DNA from 3 places in the Actinophytocola sp. KF-1 genome. Region 2 is predicted to be linked to each of the others. Evidence: riboswitches for the same ligand, from Rfam matches in the RefSeq annotation. Region 2 holds a riboswitch; each other region holds the start of a gene.
The links. A riboswitch is a leader RNA that binds a small molecule or an ion and turns the genes downstream of it on or off. The one in region 2 is predicted to bind S-adenosylmethionine.
Positions count from the first base shown of each region.

Region 1 (4,186 bases), on a different contig from region 2:
CGCGTTCGTTGCGCGGCCTTTGGGATTCTCGCTTTGGGGAGTCCGCCCATCGGGAGTCTCGCCTTGGGCATCTCGCCCATGGAAGTCGCGCTTGCGCTGCGCGGCCCTGTGGGAATCTCGCCTTCGGACGTCTCCCTTCGGGATCTTCACCTTGGGGTCTCGACCTCGGGGGTCTCGTGGGCGGATGCCCCGCGATAGGGAGTCTCCCCATCGGGGAGTCCGCCCTCGGCGGCTTCGCCTTGGATGTCTCGCGGTCGGGGATCCCGCCTTGGAGAGTCTCGCTTGCAGCAGTGCGCCCCTTCGCGAGCTTCGGCTTGGGCGTCTCGCCCGTGGGAGTCCGCTTCAGGTGTGCTCCCTTCGGAGCCTCACCTGCGGGAGCCCGCCCTTCGCGGGCTTCGCTTCGGGAGGTTCGCCCTTCGCGGCTCGGCCCGTCGGGCGTCTCCCCTTGGAGGTCTCCCGTTGGGAGTCTCGCTTCTGAGCGTCTCGCCGCCGGAAATCTCGCCCTTGGGAATCTCGCCGTCGGGAGCCCCGCCTTGGCGAGTCTCGTCTTCGGACGTCTCGCGAGCCGCCTCCGGGAGTCTCGCCATTGGAGGCCCCACGGCCCGGACCTTCGCCCGGAGAGAACCTTCCCCACCGCGCGTCCCGGGAGCTTCCCCGACCGGAGCTTCAGCGCCCCAAAGCCCCGCCGCCGGAAAGGGCGCGGCCTCCGGCCCCCCGGAATCCAGCGTAGTGGCGAGCACCGACACGAACGTCCGCCCGCGACGACCGCTGTGGACAACCCCCTGACCTGTGGACAACCGCTCCCGAGCCGCGCGGACATGTCGGTCCCCTCTGGCAGACTGGACACCGGGGGCCGGAGGCCGCCCCCGCCTGGCTACGCTCGCCGGGTGACCGAGGCCGACGTGAGTGCGCTCCTCGGCCCCGCCGACATCCGGCGGCTGGCCGCGGAGCTGGACGTCCGCCCCACGAAGAAGCTCGGGCAGAACTTCGTCCACGACCCCAACACGGTCCGCCGCATCGTCGCCGCCGCCGGGGTCGGGGCCGACGACACCGTCCTCGAGGTCGGGCCCGGGCTCGGCTCGCTCACCCTCGCGCTGCTGCCCGCCGTCCGCCGGGTCGTGGCCGTCGAGATCGACCCCGTCCTCGCCGGCCGGCTCCCGCGGACGGTCGGCGAACGCGCGCCGGACGTCGCGGACCGGCTCACCGTCGTCAACGCCGACGCGCTCAGGACGACCGCCGCCGACCTGCACGCCCCGACGGCCCTCGTCGCCAACCTGCCCTACAACGTCTCCGTGCCGGTCGTCCTGCACCTGCTGGCCGAGCTGCCGACCATGACCCGCGCGCTCGTCATGGTCCAGGCCGAGGTCGCCGACCGCATGGCCGCCGGACCCGGCTCCAAGGTCTACGGCGTGCCCAGCGTCAAGATCGCGTGGTACGCCGAGGCGCGCCGGGTCGCGACCGTGCCGAGGAGCGTCTTCTGGCCGGTGCCCAACGTCGACTCCGCGCTCGTCCTCCTCACCCGCCGCGAGCAGCCGGCAGGCGACCGGGCCGCCGTGTTCGACGTCGTCGACGCCGCGTTCGCGCAGCGTCGCAAGACGTTGCGGGCGGCGCTCGCCGGCTGGGCCGGGTCGGCCGACCTGGCGGAGAAGATCCTGGTTGGCGCGGCTGTCGAGCCGGCATCGCGCGGCGAAACACTGTCGGTGGACGACTATTCCGCCATCGCCGAGGCCGCGCGTAAGGTCCGGCCGTAAGGGATGTGATCTGCCGGATATAGGGACTCAAATAGGGGTCCCGCGGGTTGCAATCCGGTGGGCATGTCAGGTGTACTACTTAGCGGTATTCCATCCCGAGCGGCCGAGAGACCTGGCTCTGTGACGCCGCAGCAACCACCCGTCGCGGGCAGGTGCTACCGCCAGGAGCGATGGAGGAGTGAGAACGGTGCAGATCCTCACCACCAGGCGAGTCATAGACCAGTGTCGTCGCACGGTCACAGGCTGTCGTCGCATGCGCTCAACCTTCTGAAGCTGATTCGAGCCATCCGACTTCGCTGAGCCCCCGCCGACCGGGGCCCCTCACTCACACGCGCGAGCTGTCGTTCGCGCGCGCCTGGACTGGAGCACATCGTGATCACCGTCGAGAACCTGACCAAGTCGTTCCGAAGTACGACCGGCGCCGTCGTCGCGCTGGATGACATCAACCTGGACGTGCGCGCCGGCGTCATCGCCGGTGTCGTCGGGCCATCGGGGTCCGGCAAGTCCACCCTCGCCCGCGTGCTCGCGCTCCGCGAGCGGCCCGACAGCGGCGTGTTCCGCCTCGACGGGCTCAACACCGCGGCACTCGACCAGCGGAGCCTCCGCGCCGCCCGCGCCCGCATCGGCCTCGTCCCTGCCGGTGACTCGCTCCTCCCGCAGCGCACCGCCGCCGGCAACATCGCGCTCCCGCTCGAGCAGGTCGGCATGGAGGGTCCGCGCCGCCGCGAGAAGGTCGGCAAGCTGCTCGACCTGATCGGCCTCACCGACAAGGCCGCCACCTACCCCGACCAGCTCACCGCAGGTCAGCGGCAGCGGATCGCGATCGCGCGCGCGCTCGTCGGCGACCCGACCGTCGTGCTGGCCGACGACCCGACGGGCGGGCTGGACGCCACCGGCGCCGCCGGCGTGCTGGCCGTGCTGGACCGCGCCCGCGGCGAGCTGGGCACAACCGTCCTCGTCACCACGCCGGACGCGAACGTGGTCCGCAAGATCGCCGACGACGTCGCCGTGCTCGAGGACGGCCGCGTCATCGAACAGGGCAGGCTGCTCGAGCTCGTGCAGGACCCGGACAGCCGAGTGGCGCGTTCGGTGCTGCCCGCGATCGAGACGACCGCGCGCGGCGACGCCGACGTGGTGCTCGTGGGCTTCGCGTCGATCGGCGCGCTGCTGCCGGAGGCGGCGAGCCGGTTCGGCATCGACATCGCGGTGGCGGGCGGTGGCGTGACCAAGATCGGTGAGACGCCGGTCGCACGCTTCCGGCTCGGCATCACCGGCGACCGCGGCGACGCGGCGCTCGGCTGGCTGGCCGAGCGCGGTGCGCACGTGCAGCGCGCGCTCACCGGACCGCGGGCGGTCGCGGCGTCGGTCGCGGCGGCGTCGGCCGCGTAACGGCCGGTCCGGGCGGGCCGTAGGCTTGCCTGCGTGCTTGCGGTAGTGCCCCGCCCGGTGACCGTCCGGGTCCCGTCGAAGGTGAACCTGCACCTCGCGGTGGGCGACCTGCGCAGGGACGGTTTCCACGAACTGACGACCGTCTTCCAGTCGCTGTCGCTCACCGACGAGGTGACGGTCGCCGTCGCCGACGAGCCCGGGGTCGAGGTCCAGGGCGAGGGCGCGGCCGCCGTGCCGACCAACGGCGCGAACCTCGCGTGGCGTGCCGTGGAGGAGCTGGCGCGGTACGTCGGCAGGGACGTCGACGAGCTGAAGGTCCGCGTGATGATCCGCAAGGGCATCCCGGTGTCCGGCGGCATGGCGGGCGGCAGCGCCGACGCGGCGGCGACCCTCGTGGGCCTCGCGAACCTGTGGAAACTGGAGATCGGCCGCGACGAGCTGGCCGGGATCGCCGCCAACCTGGGCAGCGACGTGCCGTTCATGCTGCACGGCGGCACCGCGCTGGGCACCGGCCGCGGCGAGTCGATCGTGCCGGTGCTGACGCGGCACACGTTTCACTGGGTGCTGGCGTTCGCGCGCGGCGGCCTCGCGACGCCGAAGGTGTACGGGGAGCTGGACCGGCTGCGCGCCGAGGGTGACCCGCCGCGCGTCGGCGAGGTCGAGCCGGTGCTGGAGGCGCTCGCGTCCGGGGATCCTCGGCAGCTGGCGTTGTTGCTCGGGAACGACCTGCAGGCGGCGGCGGTGTCGCTGCGACCGGGGTTGCGGCGGACGTTGCGGGCCGGGGTGGCGGCGGGCGCGCTGGCGGGCACGGTGTCGGGGTCGGGGCCGACGTGCGCGTTCCTCTGCGCCGATGCCGACGACGCCTTGCGGGTGGCTGCCGAGTTGTCGGGGGCCGGGGTGTGCCGGACGGTTCGGGTGGTCCACGGGCCGGTGCCCGGCGCGCGCGTGATCGGCGGCGACGATGAGCCGCGTTCCGCGCCGCCACAGGTGCATGCCTGAGCAGTTGTCCACAGGTGGGGTCGTTGTCCACAGCCAAGATCGACTTC
Region 1 is NZ_BAAFVK010000015.1:85,792-89,977, forward strand. It holds gene rsmA (16S rRNA (adenine(1518)-N(6)/adenine(1519)-N(6))-dimethyltransferase RsmA) at 903-1,751, shown strand; SAM riboswitch class I at 1,839-1,928, shown strand; gene ACYQ77_RS36985 (methionine ABC transporter ATP-binding protein) at 2,124-3,140, shown strand; gene ACYQ77_RS36990 (4-(cytidine 5'-diphospho)-2-C-methyl-D-erythritol kinase) at 3,174-4,139, shown strand.
Region 1: another riboswitch for S-adenosylmethionine. It lies ahead of ACYQ77_RS36985 (methionine ABC transporter ATP-binding protein); the one in region 2 lies ahead of thrC (threonine synthase).

Region 2 (4,186 bases):
TGTTGCGGGCCACCACGCCTGCCGGGCGGGTGTTGCTGAGCGGGGACGTGGAGTTGTCCGCGCAGGCGCGGTTGCTGGACGCGCGGGTGGACCTGTCCGCCGACGTGATCAAGGTGCCGCACCACGGCTCGCGGTACACGTCGCCGGAGCTGTTCTCGGCGGCGCGGGCGCGGATCGCGCTGGTGAGTGTCGGGGCGGGAAACCGCTACGGGCATCCCAGCCCGTTCACGATGCGGTTGCTCGCACAGACCGGGGCGCTGGTGTTGCGGACCGACACGAGGGGGGACACGGCGATCGTGGCGACGGACTCCGGGCCGAGGGCAGTCACGCGTGGGGCGTCGCGGGCACCGCCTGGTTCTCCCTAGGCGTAACCGATGGTGTGCCTGTCGACGGGTCGGTTAGCTTGTGCCGCGTGTTCGACAAGCTGCGGAAAGCCGTCGTTGGTGAGGACCTGCCGACCGAACCGGTCGTCGTCCGGATCCAGGATCTCCGGTTCGGCATGTTCACGGTGACGGGTACGTGGGATCCACGGGTCGTCACGGTGCACGGGCCGTGGCAGGCGGTGGTGACGCTGAGCGCGTCACTGCAGCTGCCCGATGCGTTGAAGCGACGGCTCGTGTGGCTTGTCCGGCCGCCCCGCATCGTGCCCAACAGCCGACACGCGGTCGCGTTGACGGTCGACGGGCAGCCGATGCCGCTGGACTGCGGGCGGCGTGGGCTGCGCCGGTCGACGTTCAACGTCCGGGCGACCGTGGCGGGGCGGGAGTACCTGCTTCGCCACGAAAGGCGGTGGCGGGCACGGTTGGAACGCAACGGGCACACGGTGTCGCGGCTGTCCACATCGGATCGTGGGGCCGCGCTGCGTGCCGTGCACGAGCCCGGTGCGGACGTCGTGGACGCGACCGTCGGCGTGGCGCTCGGGCTGGTGCTTGGCGTTGGTGCGCCTGGGTTCCTGCTGAACATGCTCGACGCGCTCTGACCGCGATTCGGGCCAGAGCGCGTCGAGCTGGGGCTCAGTCGGCCAGTGCTTGGCGGACGGCGTCCGCGGACGGCGGCACCGTCGCGCGCGGGCCCACCTGGTCCTGCACGGCGTCGAGGGTCTTGAGGCCGTCGCCGGTGATGAGGAGGACGGTCTCGGCCTCGGGGTCGAGCTGGCCGGTCTCGATGAGCTTCTTGGCCGTGGCCACGGTGACGCCGCCTGCGGTCTCGGCGAAGATGCCTTCGGTCCTGGCGAGCAGGCGGATGCCTTCGACGACCTCTTCGTCGGACACGTTCTCGACCGAGCCGCCCGTGCGGCGGACGACGTCGAGGACGTACGGGCCGTCGGCGGGGGCGCCGATCGCGAGGGAACGGGCGATGGTGTCCGGCTTCACCGGCGTCACCACGTCGTGGCCCGCCTTGTAGGCGGCGGCGACCGGGGAGCAGCCCGTGGCCTGCGCGCCGAACACGCGGTACGGCTTGTCGTCGACGAGGCCGAGGCCGGTCAGCTCGCGGAAACCCTTGTCCACCTTGGTGAGCTGGGAACCCGACGCGACCGGTACGACCACCTGGTCGGGGAGCCGCCAGCCCAGCTGCTCGGCGACCTCGTAGCCGAGGGTCTTCGAACCCTCGGCGTAGTAGGGCCGGACGTTGACGTTCACGAACGCCCAGTCCTCGTGCTCGGCGGCCAGTTCGGTGGCGAGGCGGTTCACGTCGTCGTAGTTGCCGTCGACGGCGATCAGGGCGCCGTCGTACACGGCCGTCGTCAGCACCTTCGCCCGTTCGAGGGAGGACGGGATCAGCACGACCGACTCCCAGCCCGCGCGGGCGGCGGCCGCGGCGACCGCGTTCGCGAGGTTGCCGGTCGACGGGCAGGCGAGCACCCGGAAACCGAGCTGCCGTGCGGCGGCGAGTGCGACGCCGACGACGCGGTCCTTGAAGGAGTGGGTCGGGTTGCCGGTGTCGTCCTTTACCCACAACGACTTCACGCCGAGTGCGGCGGCGAGGCGGTCGGCCTTCACCAGGCGGGTGAGGCCGGGCTCTGTGTTGGGGTGAGCGTCCACATCGGACGGCACAGGGAGGAGCCTGCGGTAGCGCCAGATGGACTTGGGACCCGCCTCGATCTCCGCTCGGGTGATGTCACCGAACTCGTAGGAGACCTCCAGCGGGCCGAAACACTCGGCACACGCGAATTCGGCGGCCAGTGGGATCTGGTTGCCACACTCACGGCAGGTCAGGGCACGGGCAGGCCCGAGATCGAGCGTGGTGGTGCCGGCGTCGGCGGTGATCGTCATCGCGAGGTCTCTCCTCATCTGTCCCGCGTGCGGGTCGGAATTGGCACCGTGGTCGTCGCCGTCCTCGCGGATGCGATCGATGTGGCTGACGCCGGTTGCCGGGGCTTCTTCGGGCCGATCCCTCTGCCCCTCTGGATGAGCGGTATGAAGTTGTCTGCCGAACACGTTACGGCACGACCCCACGAGTCGGCCAATGTGAGGTCCATCATTCGAGAGCGGCTTCATCCGTCCTCGACGCCCGTGGCGTGCCCGCCGTCCCGGCCGCGGCCGGTGATGCGAGGATGGCGGTGTGAAGGCGCCCGCCGTGACCCCGCCCGCACTGCAACTCGTGCTGGGCGACGAGGAACTGCTGGTCGAACGCGCCGTCCAGACGGCGGTCGAGGCGGCGCGGCTCGCCGACCCGACGGCCGAGACGACCCGCGTGAAGGTGACCGACCTGACCGGTCCGGAGCTCGCCGAACTGGTCAGCCCGTCGCTGTTCGCCGAGCGCAGGGTGATCGTGCTGGAGGGCGCGCAGGAGGCGGGCAAGGACATCGCCGCCTCGATCACGGCCTACCTGAAGGAGCCCGCGGACGGCGTGCAGCTCGTGGTGCTGCACAACGGTGGCGGGCGCAAGCCGGGCAAGGACCTGATCGCCGCGTTGAAATCGGCGGGCGCACAGGTGGTCGAGTGCCCGAAAATCACCAAACCGGGTGACCGGGAGACGTTCGTCCGCAACGAGATCCGGCGTGCCGGCGGCAAGACGGACATGGAGGCGGTCCGCGAGCTGATCGAGTCCGTCGGGTCCGACCTCCGGGAGCTGGCCGCGGCGGCCGCGCAGCTGGTCGCGGACACCAACGGGCAGGTGACCGTCGAGGCGATCCGCCGCTACCACCGGGGCCGGGCGGACGTGACGGGGTTCGCGGTCGCGGAGAAGGCCGTGACGGGCGACGTGACCGGCGCGCTGGAGATGCTGCGCTGGGCGATGCAGCTGGGCGTGCCGCACGTGCTGGTGGCCGACGCGCTCGCGGACGCGGTGCGCACGGTGGCCAAGGTGGCGGGCGCCGGGCGCGCGGACCCGTTCCGGCTGTCGAGCGAGCTGGGGATGCCCGCGTGGAAGGTGCGCAAGGCACTGGCCCAGTCGCGTGGCTGGCACCCGGCGGGCCTGGTCATGGCCATGCAGGTGGTGGCGGACGTCAACGCGGACGTGAAGGGCGTCGCGGTGGACGCCGGTTACGCCCTGGAGCGGGCCGTGCTGAAGCTGGCGGAGGCCCGCCGCCGGGCCTGACGACGCACCGTCGGCGGACCGCGCCAAGGAAGCGGCCGGGATGCGTCGCCGGATCGACCGGATCGTCGCGGGGTCTGACGACGCGCTATCGGCGGACTGCGTCGGCGTAGCGGATGGGATGTGTCGCTGGGTCGACCGGGTCGCCGCGGGCCTGACGACGCGCTGTCGGTGGACTGCGTTGGCGTGGCGGACGGGATATGTCCCAGGGTCAACCGGATCGCGGCGGGTCTGATGACGCGCTGTCGGTGGATTGCGTCGGCGTAGCGGGCGGGATGCGTCGCCGGATGGACCGGGGCGTCGCGGGGTCTGATGACGCGCTGTGGGTGGATTGCGTCGGTGTAGGGGGCGGGATGTGTCGCTGGGTCGATCGGGGCGTCGCGGGGTCTGGCGACGCGCTGTGGGTGGATTGCGTCGGTGTAGGGGGCGGGATGTGTCGCTGGGTCGATCGGGGCGTCGCGGGGTTTGACGACGCGCTGTGGGTGGATTGCGTCGACGTGGCGGGCGGGATGTGTCGCCGGGTCAACCGCACCGTCACGGGTCGGACGGTGGGCGGGATCAGCGACGTGTTCCCGTCCGCGATGCCCGGGCGACGACGAGCAAACGGGCCGTGTGAATCGCTGTCGGTGAACCAGGAGAATTGCGCGTT
Region 2 is NZ_BAAFVK010000010.1:73,839-78,024, reverse strand. It holds gene ACYQ77_RS28485 (ComEC/Rec2 family competence protein) at 1-365, shown strand, start outside; gene ACYQ77_RS28480 (hypothetical protein) at 413-979, shown strand; gene thrC (threonine synthase) at 1,014-2,273, opposite strand; SAM riboswitch class I at 2,285-2,415, opposite strand; gene holA (DNA polymerase III subunit delta) at 2,563-3,540, shown strand.

Region 3 (4,186 bases), on a different contig from region 2:
GTCGCAGATCGGCCTGTTCGTCCTGCTGGGACTGTTCATGTCGCCGAGCAGGCTGCTCGACGCGGTGGTGCCGGGCCTCGTCGCCGGCCTCGTCGTCACGTTCCTCGCCCGGCCGGTGTCGGTCGCGGTGTCGCTGACGCCGTTCCGCGTGCCGTGGCGCGAGCAGGCGTTCCTGTCGTGGGCGGGCCTGCGCGGCGCGGTGCCGATCGTGCTGGCGATGATCCCGCTCACCGAGGGTGTGCCGGGCGCCGAACGGCTCGTGGACGCGGTGTTCGTGCTGGTCATCGTGCTGACGATCGTGCAGGGCAGCACCCTGCCGCTGATCTCCCGGTGGCTCGGCCTCGCGAAGACGGGGGAGACCCGCGAGGTGGACGTCGACGCGGCGCCCCTCGACGAGCTGGGTGCCGTGCTGCTGACGTTCACCGTGCCTGCCGGCTCGAAGATGCACGGTGTCTACCTGTCCGAGCTGCGCCTCCCCGTGGGCGCGACGGTGAGCCTGGTGGTGCGCAAGGGGGTCGGCCACACCCCCGGCCCGTCGACCCGCGTGCAGGAACACGACCAGCTGCTGGTCGTCGCCACCGAACAGGTCCGCACCGCGACCGAACGCCGCATCCGCGCCGTCGACCGCGCGGGCCGCTTCGCCCGCTGGCGCGGCGAAACCGGCGCGGACTAGCCGTTTCGCCCACCGCGGGCCCCGGATTCGGTTACGGTCCACCCCATGGCGGAGAAGAGCTGCTCGTCCTGCGGCAACGAGACCCTGGAGCCCGGCTGGATCGTCGACGCGCGCCAGGGCATGGAGAACAAGTGGGTGCGCGGCGCGATGGAACGCGGCATCTTCGGCGGTCCGAAGCAGGCCTTCAAGGAGAAGTGGGAGATCGCCGCCTACCGCTGCACTCGGTGCTCGAAGCTGGAGCTGTACGCACTGAGCCCGGGCTACTAGTCCGTCAGCATGCTGATCTGGCGCATCTTGTTCGTCGCGTCCAGGGCGGCCACCTTGTACGACTCGGCCAGCGTCGGGTAGTTGAACACGGTGTCGACGAGGTAGTCGATCGTGCCGCCGCAGCCCATCACGGCCTGTCCGATGTGGACCAGCTCGGTGGCGTTGGTGCCGAACACGTGCACGCCGAGCAGCGACCGGTCCGCAGGCGACACCAGCAGCTTCAGCACCCCGTACGAGTCGCCGATGATCTGGCCGCGCGCCAGCTCCCGGTACCGGGACACGCCGACCTCGAACGGCACCCGCTGCTCGGTCAGCTCGTCCTCGGTCCGGCCGATGTAGCTGATCTCCGGAATCGTGTAGATCCCGATCGGCTGCAGCGCGTGCATCTCGTGCACCGGCTCGCCGCACGCGTGGTGCGCCGCCAGCCTGCCCTGCTCCATCGACGTCGCCGCCAGCGCGGGGAAGCCGATCACGTCGCCGACCGCGTAGATGTTGTCCACCTCGGTGCGGAAGTTCGCGTCCACCGTGATCCGGCCGCGCTTGTCCGCGGTCAGGCCCGCCGCCGCGAGGTCCAGCCCGTCGGTCATGCCCTGCCGCCCCGCCGAGTACATGACCGTGTCGGCCGGGATCTTCTTGCCGCTCTCCAGGATCGCGACCGTCCCTTTCGCGTACCGCTCGACCGCGGTCACCGTCTCGCCGAACCGGAACGTCACCGCGAGGTCCCGCAGCTGGTACTTGAGCGCCTCCACCACCTCGGTGTCGACGAACTCGAGCATCCGCATCCGCTGCTCGATCACCGTCACCTTGGTGCCGAGCGCGGCGAACATCGACGCGTACTCGATGCCGATCACCCCGGCGCCGACCACGACCATCGACCGAGGGATCTTCTCCAGGCCCAGGATGCCGTCCGAGTCGACGATGGTCTGGTCGTCGAAGTCCACAGAGGACGGACGGGCGGGGCGGGTGCCCGTGGCGATCACGATCTTCTCGGCGGTGACCTTGCGTTCCTGCCCGGTGCCGTCGGCCACCTGCACGGTGTGCCGGTCGACGAACCGGCCCGTGCCGGGCAGCAGCGCCACCCCGTTGCGGGCCAGCTGGCTGCGGATCACGTCGACCTCGCGCCCGACCACGTGCGACGTCCGCGCGGTCAGGTCGCCGATGGTGATGTCCTCCTTGACGCGGTAGCTCTGCCCGTACAGCTCCCGCTGCGACATGCCCGTCAGGTACAGCACCGCCTCGCGCAGCGTCTTCGACGGGATCGTGCCGGTCTGGATGCACACGCCGCCGATCATGTTGCGCCGCTCGATCAGCGCGACGGACGCGCCGAGCTTCGCCGCGGCGATCGCCGCCTTCTGACCGCCCGGTCCCGACCCCAGCACCAGCACGTCGTAGTCAGCCATGGGGTCAGTCTGGCAAGGGTCACATCCGTTGGACAGCCGAACGGACCATCGGCTACCTTTTCTTCACGAAGGTCATGAGCGCCAGCGTCAAGCCCCGGCTTGCTGGCCGGCAACCCTCCAACCGCGGTGGGGTGCCCCGGGTGAGGACCAGGCCCTCCGCGAGGTGCGGACGGGCAAGCGCGGATCCCGGGGCACGGGGTCCCCGACCTGGGAGAAGCCTGATGACGCTCGCGATCCCCCATGCCCGAGCCGCCGTCGAAGCACCGAGCACCGGCCTGCCGTCCGTCGCGGGCAGCAGGCTCACCGTGCCGCTCACCGACGGCAGGCAGGTCCAGTACGCCAACCTCGACCACGCGGCCAGCGCGCCCTGTCTGGACGCGGTCCAGCGGGCCGTCGACGAGTTCCTGCCCTGGTACGCGAGCGTGCACCGCGGCGCCGGGTTCGCCTCGCAGGTGTCCACGAAGGTCTACGAGCAGGCCCGCGGCGTGGTCCGCGAGTTCGTCGGCGCCCGCCGCACCGACGAGGTGGTCTTCACCCGCAACACCACCGACGCGCTGAACCTGCTCGCGCGGGCGGTACCCACCAGCACCTCGGTGATCGTCTTCGACACCGACCACCACGCCGCGCTCCTGCCGTGGCGCGGCCCGAACGTGTACCGGGTGACGCCGTCCGCGAACGTCGAACGCGACCTCGACGAGGCCCTCGCCGCCACGCCGACCGGGCCCCGGCTCGTCGTGGTCACCGGCGCCGCCAACGTCACCGGCGAGATCTGGCCGGTCGCGCGCCTCGCGGCCGTCGCCCGCCGCCACGGTGCGCGCGTCGTGCTCGACGCCGCCCAGCTGGCGCCGCACCGCCCGGTCGACGTGCGTGCGCTGGACGTCGACTACGTGGTCCTGTCCGGGCACAAGCTGTACGCCCCGTTCGGCGCGGGCGCCCTGGTCGGACGCGCCGACTGGCTGCGGGCCGCCCACCCGTACCTCGCGGGCGGCGGCGCGACCAGGCTGGTCACCGAGCGCGCGGTGTCGTGGAACCACGGGCCGGAGCGGCACGAGGCCGGGTCCCCGAACGTCGTCGGCGCGTACGCGCTCGCCGTCGCCTGCCGCACGCTGAGCGGGTCGTGGGACGCGGTCGTCGCGCACGAGGAGGACCTGCTCGCCCGCCTGCGGACCGGGCTCGCGAGCATCCCCGGCGTCCGGCAGCTGTCGATCCTGGGAGAGGACAACCCGAGGGTCGGCGTCGTCAGCTTCACCGTCGAGGGCCACGACCCCGGCCTGGTCGCCGCGTACCTGTCGGCCGAGCACGGCATCGGCGTGCGCGACGGCGCGTTCTGCGCGCACATCGCGGTCGGCAGGCTCACCGGCGGCCGCGCGCTGCGGGCGAGCCTCGGTCTCGGCAGCACCGCCGAGCACGTCGACCGCCTGCTCACGGCGCTGCGGCGGCTGGTCGCCGACGGCCCGGCGGAGCGGTACGAGCTGGTCGACGGCCGCTACGCGCCGGTCGCGGACCCCCGGCCGCTCCCGGCCTTCCTGACCGGTCTGTGAACGGACCGTGGACAATGGCCTGGTGACGGACGAGACGAGCACCGAGCCAGACACCGTGGAACCCGCGGTGCCACTGCCACCGCGCAAGGTGTGGCTCGTCGCCGCCGTCGCGCCGGTCGTGCTGGTCATCGACCAGATCACCAAGCAGCTCGCGCTCGCCGGGCTCGAGCACGAAGCGCCCGTCCGGGTGCTCGGCGGCCTGTTCTACCTGCAGATCGTGCGCAACCCGGGCGCCGCGTGGGGCATGGCGACCGGCATGACGTGGGTGCTCACGCTCATCGCGCTCGCCGTGGTCGTCGGCATCG
Region 3 is NZ_BAAFVK010000012.1:65,764-69,949, reverse strand. It holds gene ACYQ77_RS32090 (potassium/proton antiporter) at 1-673, shown strand, start outside; gene ACYQ77_RS32085 (hypothetical protein) at 719-940, shown strand; gene sthA (Si-specific NAD(P)(+) transhydrogenase) at 937-2,340, opposite strand; SAM riboswitch class IV at 2,411-2,526, shown strand; gene ACYQ77_RS32075 (aminotransferase class V-fold PLP-dependent enzyme) at 2,562-3,881, shown strand; gene lspA (signal peptidase II) at 3,901-4,186, shown strand, end outside.
Region 3: another riboswitch for S-adenosylmethionine. It lies ahead of ACYQ77_RS32075 (aminotransferase class V-fold PLP-dependent enzyme); the one in region 2 lies ahead of thrC (threonine synthase).